Regions from separate parts of the Streptomyces sp. NPDC056161 genome, predicted to be linked through region 2. Evidence: predicted binding sites of a transcription regulator. Region 2 holds the regulator's gene; the other holds the start of a gene.
What was found. Region 2 encodes HspR, which represses chaperone genes until heat shock. Its sites were predicted from a motif close to TTGAGNNNNNNNNNCTCAA; they were not measured.

Region 1 (7,682 bases), on a different contig from region 2:
CTGCTGGGCGGGATGCCGCACCAGCGGCGTGCACGGCCGGCGGCACTGCCCGCCGAAGCCGCGCCCGCCCGGGTGCCGTCCGATCGGCTGCCGTCCGTCCGCCGCCCCTGGCTGCTGCTGCCCACCCCGGCCGCCACGCCCTTCACCTTCGCCTACGCGGCCGTGCTCGCCGTGACCTCGCTGGTCGCCTCCGTCGCCGACCCGTCCCTCGTGCACGCCCTCCAGCAGGGCTCCAGCACGGACGTGGCCCACCTGGTGCGCACCCCCATGAGCGTGCTGGTGGCGAGCGCGCTGTGGATCGCGGGCGGGGTGTTCACGCCGTACGTGCTCGGCTTCCTGCTGGTCCTGACCGCGCTGGAGCGGCGGGTCGGCGCCCTGCGCGCGGCCGGTGTCTTCCTGCTCGGGCACATCCTGGCCACCCTGGCGACCGAGGTGCCCGTGGGGCTCGCGGTGCTGGCGGGACATCTGCCCGCCACCTCGCTGCACCGCCTCGACTACGGCATCAGCTTCGGCGTGGCCGCCGCCACCGGCGCCCTGGCCGGGCTGGTCACTCCCTGGCTGCGCTGGATCCTGCTCGGCCTGATCGGCGCGACGATCGCCGGGAACCTGATCGCGTTCACGGATCCGATGACCGGCTGGGGCCACCTCATCTCGCTGGTCATCGGCGTCGCGACCTGGCCCCTGGTGCGGTACTGGCAGCGCTCGCGCAACACCGCCGCCGAGGCCGCCGTGGCTGCCGTGGTCGCGGTCGGCGAGGTGGCCCCTGCGGGCGACGCCGGAGCACGCGTCCCCCGCTGAACCCGGTTCCCCGCTCTGCGGCCGGCCCGCCGCCACGGTCCCGCCGGGGCCGGGTCAGGCCGTGGGCCGCAGGTGCCGCCGGGTCCATTGCGCGAAACCGGTGAGCGGGATGCCGAGGGCGCTCGCGTACTCGGGGCGGGCGGGCTGGCCGGCCACGTTCATCCACGCGTGCGCGGCGCCCATCGGCGGCATCCCGGCGGCCAGGGCCTCCTCCTCGGTCATGTCCGGCGCGGACAGCGGGACGCCCAGCGCGCGGGAGAGCACCTCGGCGATCTCCGTCATCGACAGGTAGTCGCTCGCCAGCTCCAGCTCGACCCCGTCGAACCGCTCGGGTGCCGCGACGGCCGCGGCGGCCGTCGCGCCGATGTCGTCCACCGCGGCGAGCGACAGCCGGGTACCGGGGTTCAGGACGCTCACCAGGCCGCCCTCGACGCCGCGCGGGAACAGGAAGGCCATGGAGGGGAGGAAGTTCTCCATGAAAAAGCCGGGCTTGAGGAGGGTCCAGTGCGCGAATCCGGCCTCGCGGAGCCGGTCCTGGACGGCGCTCTTGGCGCCCAGGCTGGCTTCCAGCGTCCCCCAGCGGCCCGCGGTCCAGCCGGGCGTCCGGGTGTGCTGCCCGGCGCCGCTGACGGACGTGTGCACGAACTGCGGCACTCCGGCCGCCCGCGCGCCCTCGATGAGGTTGACGCCCTGGGCCACCTCCCCGTCGAAGTCGAAGCCTTCCGCGGTCAGGGCGGGCATCTGCACGGAGAAGACGGCGCGGGCCCCCTCGGCGGCCCGGACCACCGAGGCGCGGTCGTGGAGGTCGCCGGTGACCAGTTCGGCGCCGAGCGCTTCGACGGCCCTGGCCCGGTCGGTGCTCGTGTCACGCACCAGGGCGCGGACGGGAACACCCGCCGCGAGCAGGGCGCGGGCGGTCGCTCCGCCCTGTCTGCCGGTGGCACCGGTGACCAGGACGGGTGCGGGGTCTGCGGACATGGGTCTCCTCCGGTGCTCTGCTCGGCGAGAAAACGGCGGGGGCCGCCGTTTTCTTCGCGGTACGATATGGCGGGGCCCGCCGTTTAGCAAACCTGGAGATGACGCCATGCCTGACACCCGGCGTGCGGACGCGCGCCGCAACTACGCGCGCATCCTCGCCGTGGCCGAGGAGGAGGTCGGCGCCCACGGGTCCGGCGCCTCCCTGGAGCAGATCGCCCGCATCGCGGGGGTCGGCTCGGCGACCGTGCGCCGCCACTTCCCCACGCGTCGTGCCCTGCTGGAAGCGGTTTCCCGGCAGCGGATCGAGGCGCTGTGCGCCCGCGCGCGGGAGCTGACCGGCGAGAGCGACAGCCGCAGCGCGCTGCTGTCCTGGCTGGGCGACGTCGTCGTCTACTCCGCGTCCGCGCGAGGGCTGGCGGCGGCGCTGGCCTACGAGGGGGCCGGGCCCGACTCGGTGTACGAGAACTCCTGCGCGACGAAGCTGGAGGAGGCGGGGGAGCCGTTGCTGCGGCGTGCCGTGCGGGACGGGGCGGTGGCGGCGGACGTCACCGTCGCGGAATTGATCACGCTCGTCGTCGGGGTGGTGCTGGCGACGGAGGGCCGGCCGGATCCCCGGGGGGCGGCGGAGCGGATGTTCCGGCTTGCGGTGGTGGGGATCAGTCCGGCGGTGTGACGTGGGTTCTGGGCCGGTTTGCGTGATTCCCCGCGCCCCTGTGAGGGGGTTCTGCGGTGGGAGCGGTGCGGGTGCGTCGTGGTCTGTCGCGCGGTTCCCCGCGCCCCTGTGGGGTGCGGGTGAGGTGGGTCGGGTGCGGGTGGGTTGTGGTCGGTTGTGCAGTTCCCCGCGCCCCTGTTGTGCGGCTCCGCGGGTCTCCAGGGGGTGTGGGCGGGGTGATCGCTCTGGGCGAACGGGGGGTGGGGAACATACGGAGGGCCCTGTGCATTGAGTCGGCATAGCTCAACTTGACTGCCGAAGGGGAGATCATGGCTGCTGAGTCCGCGGCGTTCACACCGCTCGCCCTGCCCGTGCTGCCGCTCGACGACGAGGTCGTGCTGCCCGGGATGGTGGTTCCGCTGGACCTCAATGACACCGACGTACGCGCCGCGGTGGAGGCCGCCCAGGCCGCCGCGCGGGCGGAACCCGGCAAGCCCCGGGTCCTGCTGGTCCCGCGCATCGACGGTGCGTACGCGAGCACCGGTGTGCTCGGCACCGTCGAGCAGGTGGGACGGCTGGCCGACGGCGACCCCGGCGCGCTGATCCGCGGCCTCAGCCGGGTGAAGATCGGCGCGGGGACCACCGGACCGGGGGCCGCGCTGTGGGTCGAGGGGACCCGGATCGACGAGCAGGTGCCCGAGCCGCTGCCCGGCCACGTCGCCGAACTGGTCAAGGAGTACAAGGCCCTCGCCACCGCCTGGCTGCGCAAGCGCGGCGCCTGGCAGGTCGTCGACCGGGTGCAGGCCATCGACGACGTCTCGGCGCTGGCCGACAACTCCGGCTACTCGCCGTTCCTGTCCACCGACCAGAAGATCGAACTGCTGGAGACCGCCGACCCGGTGGCCCGGCTGAAGCTGGCCACCCAGCACCTGCGCGACCACCTCGCCGAGCAGGACGTGGCCGAGACCATCGCCAAGGACGTCCAGGAGGGCGTCGACAAGCAGCAGCGCGAGTTCCTGCTCCGCCGTCAGCTGGAAGCCGTCCGCAAGGAGCTGCGCGAGCTGAACGGCGAGAAGGACAGCGAGGAGGAGTCCGACGACTACCGCGCCCGGGTCGAGGCCGCCGACCTGCCCGAGAAGGTCCGCGAGGCCGCCCTGAAGGAGGTCGACAAGCTGGAGCGGTCCAGCGACCAGTCCCCGGAGGGCTCCTGGATCCGCACCTGGCTCGACACCGTCCTCGAACTGCCGTGGAACGAGCGGACCGAGGACGCGTACGACATCCAGGGCGCCAAGGCGATCCTGGACGCCGAGCACGCGGGCCTCCTGGACGTGAAGGAGCGGATCACCGAGTACCTGGCGGTGCGCAAGCGCCGGGGTGACCGGGGCCTCGGTGTGATCGGCGGCCGGCGCGGCGGTGCCGTGCTGGCGCTGGTCGGCCCGCCGGGAGTCGGCAAGACCTCGCTGGGCGAGTCCGTGGCGCACGCCATGGGCCGCAAGTTCGTCCGGGTCGCCCTCGGCGGTGTCCGGGACGAGGCCGAGATCCGCGGCCACCGGCGCACCTACGTCGGCGCGCTGCCCGGCCGGATCGTGCGTGCCGTCAAGGAGGCCGGGTCGATGAACCCGGTGGTCCTGCTGGACGAGATCGACAAGGTCGGCTCGGACTTCCGCGGCGACCCGGCGGCGGCCCTGCTCGAAGTCCTGGACCCGGCGCAGAACCACACGTTCCGGGACCACTACCTGGAGGTCGAGCTGGACCTGAGCGACGTCGTCTTCCTGGCGACCGCCAACGTGCTCGAAGCCATCCCGGAGGCCCTGCTCGACCGCATGGAGCTGGTCCGGCTGGACGGCTACACCGAGGACGAGAAGGTCGTCATCGCCCGCGACCACCTGCTCCCGCGCCAGCTGGAGCGGGCGGGCCTCGCGGACGACGAGGTCGCCCTCGACGAGAGCGCCCTGCGCAAGCTGGCCGGCGAGTACACCCGTGAGGCGGGCGTGCGCAACCTGGAGCGGGCCGTGGCCCGGCTGCTGCGCAAGGTCGCGGCGCAGCACGAACTGGGCGAGCGGAAGCTGCCGTTCACCGTCCGGGACGCCGACCTGCGCGACCTGCTCGGCCGGCCGCACCACGTGCCCGAGTCCGCCCAGGACCCGGCTCAGCGCCGCACGGCCGTGCCGGGCGTGGCGACCGGCCTCGCGGTCACCGGAGCGGGCGGTGACGTCCTGTTCGTCGAGGCGTCCCTCGCCGACCCGGAGACGGGCGCGGCGGGCCTGACCCTGACCGGGCAACTGGGCGACGTGATGAAGGAGAGCGCGCAGATCGCCCTGTCCTTCCTGCGCTCGCACGGTGCCGAACTGGAACTCCCGGTCGGCGATCTGAAGGACCGGGGCGTGCACATCCACTTCCCGGCGGGCGCGGTGCCGAAGGACGGTCCGAGCGCCGGCGTCACGATGACCACGGCCCTGGCCTCGCTGCTGTCCGGGCGGCTGGTGCGCACCGACGTGGCGATGACCGGCGAGGTCTCCCTCACCGGCCGGGTGCTGCCGATCGGCGGTGTGAAGCAGAAGCTGCTGGCCGCGCACCGGGCCGGGGTGACCACCGTGATCATCCCGAAGCGCAACGAGGCAGACCTGGACGACGTCCCGGCCGAGGTGCTGGACAAGCTCGACGTCCACGCCGTCACGGACGTCCGCCAGGTCCTGGAGCTGGCCCTGTCGCCGGCCGTGAACGGCGCGGAGAACGGCGCGGAGAACGGCGCGGAGCCGGAGGTTCCGGTGGCCGCGATGGGGGCACCTCCCAGGCGTTGAGCACTGGGGGAGGAGGCCGCCGGATGAAGGAAGGCCCGGGTTCCCGTGCTCGCACGGGAACCCGGGCCTTCACCTGCCCTGGGAGGTCAGCCGTTCGCGAGTGCCTGCACCCGGTCCAGCGCCCCGTTGAACTTGTCGTGGTCCCCGACCGTCGGTCCGGACGACGTGTACTGCCACATGGTGTAGAAGCCCCAGCCGGCCGGGAGCGTGCCCACGGTGGAGGCGTAGCGGGCGATCCACAGCGGGTTGGCGGACGCGAAGCCGCCGTAGTTGCCGGTGCACTCGGTCCACCAGCTCGTGGCCGTGTAGATGACCGCGTCGCGGCCGGTGCGGGCCTTGTAGGTGTTCAGGAAGTCGGCGATCCAGCTCACCATCGCGCTCTGCGACTTGCCGTAGCAGGAGGCGCCGTACGGGTTCCACTCGATGTCCAGGGCGCCCGGGAGGGTCTTGCCGTCCTTGGACCAGCCGCCGCCGTGGTCGACGAAGTAGTTGGCCTGGGTGGCGCCGCTGGTGGTGTCCGGGGTCGCGAAGTGGTACGCGCCGCGGATCATGCCGACGTCGTACGAGCCGTTGTACTGCTGGGTGAAGTAAGGGTTCGTGTAGTACGTCCCTTCCGTCGCCTTCGTGTACGCCCACCTGACGCCGCTGTTCCACAGCGTCGACCAGGCGACGTTGCCCTGGTAGCTGGAGACGTCGACGCCCTCGGTCTGGGTGGCGTCACCGGTGCTGGGCGTGCCGCTGCGGCCGTCGTGGGCCAGGACGCCCATGCCCATGTGGGCCGAGCCGCGCGCGGGGGTGGTGGCGGCCTGGGCGCTGGTGAGGGGCAGGGTGAGGGACAGGGCGGCCAGCAGTGTCACGGACAGGGCCGTGAGCCTGCGGCGGATGGTGCCGGGTCTGTGCACGGGCATGGGCGTGCCTCCGAGGAGTGTGGTGGGGGGACCGCGGACGACCGACTCGGCCGAATGGCGTGAGCATGCCAGTAACGGCCTGGCAGAGAAGCTACGCACGTAGACCGGGCCGTGGGAAGGGGCCCCGAAGGCTGCCGTTGGTCTACGCCTGCGAAATACTTACGGAGCTGGGGCGATGGCGACGCTTGGCAGAAACTTTCAGGACCGCGAAATTGATCAGGGGTGCTGACGTGCACGAGGACGCGAACGACGACGGACGGCGGGCCGCCGCCGAGGTGTCGCCGGATGGTACAGACCAGGAATTCCTGTCCCTGGAACGGGAGATGACGGTCCTGATGCGCCGCGCCCGGGCCAGTCAGGGCGAGATGGCCCGGGAGGTCCACCCCGACCTGGAGTCGGCCGCGTACGGCCTGCTGATCCGGCTGGACGAGCAGGGCCGGCAGCGGGCCACCGATCTCGCCGCCTACATCGGCGTCGGCAAGGCGACCATGTCCCGCCAGCTGCGGGCCCTGGAGGAGCTGGGCCTGGTCGCCCGCGAGCCCGACCCCGGGGACGGCCGCGCCTGGCTGGTGAACCTGACCGACGAGGGCCGCCGCCGGGTCGGCAGGGTGCGCGAGGCGCGCCGGGCCCGGTACGTCCACCAGCTCGCCCACTGGGACCCGCACGAGGTCGCCGAACTGGCCCGGCTGCTCCACAAGCTGAACGGGGTCATCGAGAAGTAGGGGAAGTGGGCGGAGCAGGCGGGGCGGGGGAGGCAGGGCACGTCGCCGGGCCGTGCGGAGCACGGTCCGGTGCCGCGGGCGTGCGGAGCTGCCGGAGTTCGGCATGGACCGCCGTCGCGTCGTCGTGTGTCTTGCTGCGTCCGAGATGCCTGCGCTCCTCGCGGTCGGTCGTCTCCAGGGCCCGCACCCGGTCGATCAACGCCTGTGCGCCCTCTTTCCGCAGCAGAGTGAAGCAGTCCGTCCAGTCGCCCTCGTGGAACTTCTCCACCCAGCGTGTCGCCCCGTCCGTCAGCGCGGCCAGGGCGCGGACCTCGCCGCGGGGCACGCTCCCCGTCACCGCGCGGGCGGCGACCGACGGGTCGGCGGCGGCCGTGAAGAAACCGCCCTCCTTGTTGCGGACCGTGGCGTCCGCCACGGCGTCGGTGGCCAGGGACGAACGGGGCAGCCGGGCGATGCGGTCGTCCTGGACCGGGGTGACCGTGCCGTCCGGGGACTCCAGCAGGAGGGTGGAGTCGGACAGGACCAGGTACTCCAGTGACTCCGCCGACCAGCGGGCCAGGACGACGGTCGCCTGCGGGGTGCGTGGGTGAGAAAGGTCACAGGTGTCCGCGTGTGCGCCGGCGGTTCTGGCGATCGCCCGGGAGAGAATCTCCGCCAGCGTCAGATCTCGGTAGGAAACGGTCAGTTCGATCAGTGCACCGCCCAGTCGCGCGGTGAACCAGGGGACGGAATGCAGACAGCCCGTCCCGTCCTGCGGCGGGGTCACCCCGTCCAGGACGACCACCCAGCCGCCCTGTCCTGAGGCTGGTGCGCCGACACCGGC
Region 2 (7,682 bases):
AGCAGTCCCTGGCCGTGCCGTGCCACGTGCGTGTACAGGTCGCGCATGCGCACGCCCCGGCCGCGCAGCGCCAGCGCCCGGTGCAGCCCCTCGGTCAGCTCGGCCTCCCGCCGGATGCCGCCTGGCTGCACCGTCAGCACCTCGGTGGTGCAGGCCGCGGTCGCCTCGTCCATCGCCGCCTGGATCCGGGACAGTCCGTCGAGGACCCGGATCGCGGTGCCCTCGGCCGGTGCCGACGCCGGGGCCGGCAGCTGACGGCCGAGACCCGCGTACCGCTCGAAGGCCGCCACCGCCGAACCCACCCGGCGCTGACTCTCCCTGACCTCGTCGTACATCACGCGCAGCAGCCGGGTCATGACCTCCTGCGGGGAGGTCGGCACCAGCCAGTCCATGTCGTCCGGGTCCGGGTGCAGCAGGGCGAGATCCAGCAGGCAGGGCACCGGCTCGGCATCCATGCGCGGCACCCGCCCGCTCCGTACGGCCCGGGAGTACACGCTGTCCCCGGCTTCGCACAGGCGGTCGGCACCGTGTGGATGCTCCTCCGTTCCGCGCCCGGTCATCGCCCATTCCACCCCCGGTTGCTGCCACTTCCGCAGCGCAACTATGCGCGGCCCCGACCGGCTCCGCAACACGGCTGCCCGCGCCGTGCCCAGCGTGATCCGGTGGATTCTCCCGGTTCCTCCCCGGCGTCTTTCGGCCCTCCCGCAGCCGGTCGGCCGGTCCGCCGACGCCCGTCGGCGAACTCCCGCACCGCCGTGAGCAGGTGAAATCCCCTCAGCGACCACTGTGTCACCCTGCGCGTCCACGCCGCCCCGGGCCGTATGCGGAAGACACCCGCAGACCGGCCGACACCCGGATCAGGATGTTTGTACGAGCGAGCCGGAACAGGGGGTTCTACGGGGCCCCGGGACGCGGCATACGGGACTCGGGAGTGGGGGTCGGAAATGGGGGTCGGAAATGGGGGTCGGGGATGGGACTCGGGACGAGTACGGCGGGCGAGTACGGCGGGCGGGTACGGCGGGCCGGTCGGGTCTGACCGCGCATCGCGTACGGCGGTGGCGGGCGCGTGGTGACCGGCAGGCGCGTACGGCGGTGGCGGCGCGCGGGACGACAACGGCGCGCGCAGCAGCCGGTGGGGCGAGCGGCCGGCGGGGCGGCCGATCGGCGAGGAGGGCGACCAGCGGGGCCCGGCCTGCGCCGTGGACGGCGCGGAGGTCGCGTACCGGCGCTCGGACGGCCGCCTCCGCGCCCCCGGCGGCGTGGCTCCGGCGGGGCGGCCGGAACCCGGTGAACGGCCCTCAGAAGCCCCACAGCAGCCGTCAGGCCCCCCTGGGCACTCCCTCCTCACCCGTCCCGCGCACCGCCCGCACACGGCCACTCGACGGACACGGCCACGAGCACGATTACGAAACACGAGCACAAGCACGGGCACGGAGCGCCGCGTTCAGGGGCACGGAGCGCCGCGTTCACGGCCACGGCCCGCCTTCACGGCCGTAGCCGCTACTTCAGGCCGAGCGCGTCGCAGTCCGCCTTGTAGTCGGGCGTGCAGATGTCGGAGACCTTGTAGATGCCGTCCGCGATGACCGTGCTCTTGATGTTGTTCTTCGTCATCGCGCTCACCTGCACCAACTGGGCCGGGATGTCCTTGGTGGTGGGGCTGTTCACCCGGTCCGGGGTGAGCGCGTCGAACTGGATGTCCTTGCCCTGGACCTTGGCGAGCGCCATCTCGGCGGCCGTTTCGGCCTCGTCCGGGTAGGACTTGTAGACGGTCATGTACTGGTCGCCGGCGACGATCCGCTGCACCGCCTCCAGTTCGGCGTCCTGGCCGGTGATCGGCGGCATCTCGACGACCCCGCCGGCCTTGAGCGCCTTGACGATGCCGCCCGCCATGCCGTCGTTGGCGGAGTAGACGGCCGCGATGTCGTCCTTGCCGATGTCGTGGAGGGCACGGGCCATGTTGGCCTCGGCGTTCTCCGGCTTCCAGTCCTTGGTGTCGAACGACGCGGCCACCGTCACCTTGCCGTTCAGCGCGGCGAGGGCGCCCTGCTTGACCTGCTTGGCGTTCGGGTCGGTCAGCGCGCCGTTCATCATGACGATCTTCCTGGAGGATTCGGTGCCCGACCCCAGCGCCTCCAGCAGGGAACGCCCCTGCAACTCGCCGACGAGTTCGTTGTCGAACGAGATGTACGCGTCGACCGGCCCCTCGGCCGGCCGGTCGTACGCGATGACCGGGATGCCCGCGTCCTTGGCCTTGCGCACCTCGCCCGCGATGCCGTGCGCGTCGACCGCGTCCAGCAGGATGACGTCGACCCTGTCGTCGATCATCTTCTGCATCTGCGTGGCCTGCTTCGCCGCGTCCGCCCCGGCGTTGGCGTAGTCGACCTTGCCCTGCCGGCCGGTCAGCGAGTCGACCTTCGACTTGATGATGGGGTAGTCGAACTTCTCGTAGCGCGTGTTGGCCGTCTCCGGCAGCAGCAGGCCCACGGTGACGTCGTCGCCCTTGGTGGGACTGGCGCTGTCGCCCGAACTGCCCGTCGCGTTCAGAACGCCACAGCCTGCGAGCGGGAGGATCACCGTGGACGCAGCCACGGCCATGACCATACGACGCATTCGAGTGCTCACCTTAGGTGCGTTCGGGACGTGAGGGCTTGATTCGGCCCAGGTGACTGAAAAGCCAACGCGTCGACACCACCCGCGTCAAGGAGAAGTGCCTAACGAGTGCGCAACGTAACGTCCAGTCGTTGCTGTGAAGGTCTGGCGGAACTCTCTTGAAGCAGCAGGTACGGGGCCTCCACCCAGGGCAGTTCAGGAGAAGGCAAAGATCCGTCCAACCTTGATTTCTTCACATGAGCCGACGTCAGGAACGGCCGTCGGGACCGCCCCGGCCACCCCGGCCCACTCCTCCGCGTCCACCCCGGCCCTCCCCGGCCCTACTCGGCCTTCCCTCGGCCTTCCCTTTGCCTCCCCGGCCCTCCCCGGCTCTCCCCGGCCCTCCCCGGCCCTCGAACGGCAGGTCCCCGCTGAGCGTGCGCGGACACGGCAGGGGCCCGGAGGATCACCTCCGGGCCCCTGCCGTACGTACTGCCGTGCCGCGCCGGTCAGTCCTTGGCCTTCTTCGGCCGCCACACGACCAGCGCGCTGGTCTGCTGGACCTCCTGGTACGGCACCAGGTCGCGGCGGTAGGAGGCGTGGACGGCTGCCTCGCGCTGCCGCATCGCCGCCGCCGCGCCGTCCAGCGCCGCCTGTAGTTCCGCGGCGCGGGCCTGTAGGGCGGCGACCTGGTTCTCCAGTTCGATGATGCGCTTGATGCCGGCCAGGTTGATGCCCTCGTCCTGCGACAACTGCTGCACCTGGCGGAGCAGTTCGATGTCGCGGGCCGAGTAGCGGCGGCCCCGTCCCGCGGTGCGGTCCGGGGAGACCAGGCCCAGCCGGTCGTACTGGCGCAGCGTCTGCGGGTGCAGGCCGGAGAGCTGGGCCGCCACCGAGATGACGTAGACCGGGGTCTCCTCGGTCAGTTCATACGGGTTACGTCGACGGCCGTCCATCTCTCTCAGGCTCCCTTCGCGGCCTCGAACAGCTCCGTCCGCGGGTCCTCACCCACGGTCGCCTCGCGATACGCCTCCAGCGCGTCACGAGCCTTCCCCGTCAGGTCCTTGGGAACACTCACCTCGACGGTGACCAGCAGATCCCCGCGGGTGCCGTCCTTGCGGACCGCGCCCTTGCCCCGCGCCCGCATGGTGCGGCCGTTGGGCGTGCCCGGCGGGAGCTTCAGCGTGACCGGCGGCCCGCCCAGGGTCGGTACCCGGACCTCGCCGCCGAGCGCGGCCTCGGTGAACGTCACCGGGACGGTCACCGTGAGGTTGTCGCCCTTGCGGCCGAACACCGGGTGCTCGCCGACGTGGACGACGACGTACAGGTCGCCCGCCGGTCCGCCCCGCTCGCCCGGGGTGCCCTTGCCGCGCAGCCGGATCCGCTGCCCGTCCGTCACCCCGGCGGGGATGCGGACCTGCATGGTCCGGGACGACTTGGCCCGCCCGCTGCCCTTGCACTCCGTGCAGGGGTGCTCGGCGATCAGGCCGCGGCCCTTGCAGTCGGGGCAGGGATCGGTGAGCGAGAAGCCGCCGCCCGAGCCCCGCGCCACCTGCCCGGTGCCGACACAGGTCGGGCACACACGCGGCGTGCCGTTCTTGTCGCCGGTGCCCGAGCATGCCTTGCAGGGCGCCTGCGAGGACATCCTGAGCGGCACCGTGGCGCCCTCGATGGCCTCCGTGAAGCTCAGCGTGACCTCGGACTCGATGTCCTGGCCGCGCCGGGGCTGGGTGCGCGTGGTCCCCGCGCCGCCCCGGTTGAACAAGCCCCCGAAGACGTCACCGATGCCACCGCCGAAGCCGCCCGCGCCCTGCCCCTGGCCCTGGGCGCCGCCTCCGAAGAGGTCGCCCAGGTCGAAGTTGAAGTTGCCGCCCGCGCCCGGCCCCGGGCGGTAGCCGCCGTTGCCGAAGAGGGCGCGCGCTTCGTCGTACTCCTTGCGCTTCTTGGGGTCGCCGAGGATGTCGTTCGCCTCGGAGATCTCCTTGAAGCGCTCCTCCGCCCTGGCGTTGCCCTTGTTGGCGTCCGGGTGGTTCTCGCGGGCGAGTTTCCGGTACGCCTTCTTGATCTCGGCGTCGGTGGCGTCCTTGGGGACGCCGAGGACCTTGTAGTAGTCCTTCTCGATGAAGTCCTTGGTGCTCATCCCCGACGTCCCTCCTTCCACTCGGTGCTTACGTCAGCCCTCTTCCGGGCCACCGCTCTCCTTGTCATCGGCGGAACCGCCGGCACTACCGGAACTACCGGAACCACCAGAACCACCGGAGCCACCGGAGCCACCGGAACTTCCGGGCTTACCGGAGCCGCCCGCCGCGTTCTCCTCGCCGCCCTCCGCCTTGGCCGACTGCGCCCCGGGCTGCGGTTCGGCCACGGCCACCCGCGCGGGGCGGATGGTGCGCTCGCCGAACCGGTACCCGGGTTGCAGGATCGCCACGCACGTCGTCTCCTCGACGTCCGGCGCGTACGAATGCATCAGGGCCTCGTGGATCGTCGGGTCGAAGGGCTCGCCCTCCTTGCCGAACTGCTGCAACCCCATCTTCGCGGCGACGGTCTCCAGCGATTCGGCGACGGACTTGAAACCGCCGACGAGTTCGCCGTGTTCCCGGGCCCGGCCGATGTCGTCGAGCACGGGCAGGAGTTCGGTCAGGAGGTTCGCGATGGCGATCTCCTTGACCGCGACCCGGTCGCGCTCGACGCGGCGGCGGTAGTTCTGGTACTCGGCCTGCAGTCGCTGGAGGTCCAAGGTGCGCTCGTTGAGCGCGGTCCGCACCTGGTCCAGCTGGGCGACCAGACCGGCGTTCTGCCTTGCGTCCCCGGCCGGGGCCGCCGCCTCCTCCGCGGAGGAGGCGGCGGCCTGCGGCTCGGCGTCTTCGGGGGTGGCGCCGGAGGGGACGTCGGGCTTCTCGTCGAAGCCCGGGGTCTCCTCCGTCACGCGGCACCGTCCTTGCGCTCGTCGTCGACGATCTCCGCGTCGACGACATCGTCGTCGGCCTTGGCCTCACCGGCACCGGACGCGCCGCCGGCGGCGGCCTGCCCGGCCTGGGCGTCGGCGTACATGGCCTGGCCCAGCTTCTGCGAGACGGCCGCGACCTTCTCGGTGGCGGTGCGGATCTCGGTGATGTCCTCGCCCTTGAGCTTCTCCTTCAGCTCGGCGACGGACTCCTCCACCTCGGTCTTGATCTCGCCGGGGACCTTGTCCTCGTTGTCCTTGAGGAACTTCTCCGTCTGGTAGACGAGCTGCTCGCCCTGGTTGCGGGTCTCGGCGGCCTCGCGGCGGCGGTGGTCCTCCTCCGCGTACTGCTCGGCCTCCTGGCGCATCCGGTCGACCTCGTCCTTCGGCAGCGAGGAGCCGCCGGTGACGGTCATCTTCTGCTCCTTGCCGGTGCCGAGGTCCTTCGCCGTGACGTGCATGATGCCGTTGGCGTCGATGTCGAAGGAGACCTCGATCTGCGGGACGCCGCGCGGCGCCGGCGGCAGACCGGTCAGCTCGAACATGCCGAGCTTCTTGTTGTACGCCGCGATCTCGCGCTCGCCCTGGTAGACCTGGATCTGCACCGACGGCTGGTTGTCCTCGGCCGTGGTGAAGATCTCCGAACGCTTCGTCGGGATCGTGGTGTTGCGCTCGATCAGCTTGGTCATGATGCCGCCCTTGGTCTCGATACCGAGGGACAGCGGGGTCACGTCGAGCAGCAGGACGTCCTTGACCTCGCCCTTGAGGACACCGGCCTGGAGCGAGGCGCCGATGGCGACGACCTCGTCCGGGTTCACACCCTTGTTGGCCTCCTTGCCGCCGGTCAGTTCCTTGACCAGTTCGGCGACGGCGGGCATACGGGTGGAGCCGCCGACGAGGACGACGTGGTCGATCTCGCCGAGCTGGATGCCGGCGTCCTTGATGACGTTGTGGAACGGCGTCTTGCAGCGCTCCAGCAGGTCCGCGGTCAGCTGCTGGAACTGAGCGCGGGTCAGCTTCTCGTCCAGGTGCAGCGGGCCCTCGGCGGACGCGGTGATGTAGGGCAGGTTGATCGAGGTCTCGGTGGACGAGGACAGCTCGATCTTGGCCTTCTCCGCGGCCTCACGCAGGCGCTGGAGGGCCATCTTGTCCTTGCCGAGGTCCACGCCGTGACCGGACTGGAACTGCTTGACCAGGTAGTCGACGACGCGCTGGTCCCAGTCGTCACCGCCGAGGTGGTTGTCGCCGTTGGTGGCCTTCACCTCGACGACGCCGTCGCCGATCTCCAGCAGGGACACGTCGAAGGTGCCGCCGCCGAGGTCGAAGACGAGGATGGTCTGGTCGTCCTTGTCGAGGCCGTAGGCGAGGGCCGCCGCGGTGGGCTCGTTGACGATGCGCAGGACGTTGAGACCGGCGATCTCGCCGGCTTCCTTCGTCGCCTGGCGCTCGGAGTCGTTGAAGTACGCCGGGACGGTGATGACCGCGTCGGTGACCTTCTCGCCCAGGTAAGCCTCGGCGTCCCGCTTCAGCTTCTGCAGGATGAAGGCGGAGATCTGCTGCGGGTTGAAGTCCTTCCCGTCCAGCTGGATCTTCCAGTCGGTGCCCATGTGGCGCTTCACGGAGCGGATGGTCCGGTCCACGTTGGTGACCGCCTGGCGCTTGGCCACCTCGCCGACGAGCACCTCGCCGTTCTTGGCGAAGGCGACGACGGACGGCGTGGTCCTGGCGCCCTCTGCGTTGGTGATGACGGTGGGCTCGCCGCCCTCCAGAACGCTGACGACGGAGTTAGTCGTGCCCAGGTCGATGCCGACCGCACGTGCCATGGTGATTTCCTCCAGCTGACTTGAGTGGAACGGACTCAAGTGTGCATGAGGTCGACCGCTGGGTCAACAGACCTGAGTCCGTGACGCTCAACTCTTATCCGCTCCTTACACGCAACTGAGTGCTGACCTGCGACGACGCAACGCGACGAGCGCCGTACACCGGCACACGCAGCAGCAGAAGGATGACGAGCAGGGCACCGCCCGCCACCCACAGCACGCTCTCCTCGTCCGCCCAGCCGGTGTGCGCGAGCACCCCGGTGAACACCCCGGAGAACGCCGCGACGGCCGACAGCACGGTGGCCCCCTGCGGGGTGAGTCCGAGCCGC

Region 1: the regulator HspR is predicted to act here: its motif matches at 2,717-2,735, upstream of lon (endopeptidase La).

What each region holds. Positions count from the first base shown of each region.
Region 1 is NZ_JBHJUV010000021.1:153,517-161,198, reverse strand. Features, by position in the region: gene ACFC09_RS21300 (rhomboid-like protein) at 1-798, shown strand, start outside; gene ACFC09_RS21295 (NmrA family NAD(P)-binding protein) at 853-1,776, opposite strand; gene ACFC09_RS21290 (TetR/AcrR family transcriptional regulator) at 1,883-2,449, shown strand; gene lon (endopeptidase La) at 2,758-5,229, shown strand; gene ACFC09_RS21280 (lysozyme) at 5,316-6,137, opposite strand; gene ACFC09_RS21275 (MarR family winged helix-turn-helix transcriptional regulator) at 6,368-6,859, shown strand; gene ACFC09_RS21270 (hypothetical protein) at 6,846-7,682, opposite strand, start outside.
Region 2 is NZ_JBHJUV010000006.1:197,801-205,482, forward strand. Features, by position in the region: gene ACFC09_RS08310 (LuxR C-terminal-related transcriptional regulator) at 1-560, opposite strand, end outside; gene ACFC09_RS08315 (sugar ABC transporter substrate-binding protein) at 1,501-2,610, opposite strand; gene ACFC09_RS08320 (heat shock protein transcriptional repressor HspR) at 3,099-3,545, opposite strand; gene dnaJ (molecular chaperone DnaJ) at 3,551-4,729, opposite strand; gene grpE (nucleotide exchange factor GrpE) at 4,763-5,515, opposite strand; gene dnaK (molecular chaperone DnaK) at 5,512-7,356, opposite strand; gene ACFC09_RS08340 (MraY family glycosyltransferase) at 7,451-7,682, opposite strand, start outside.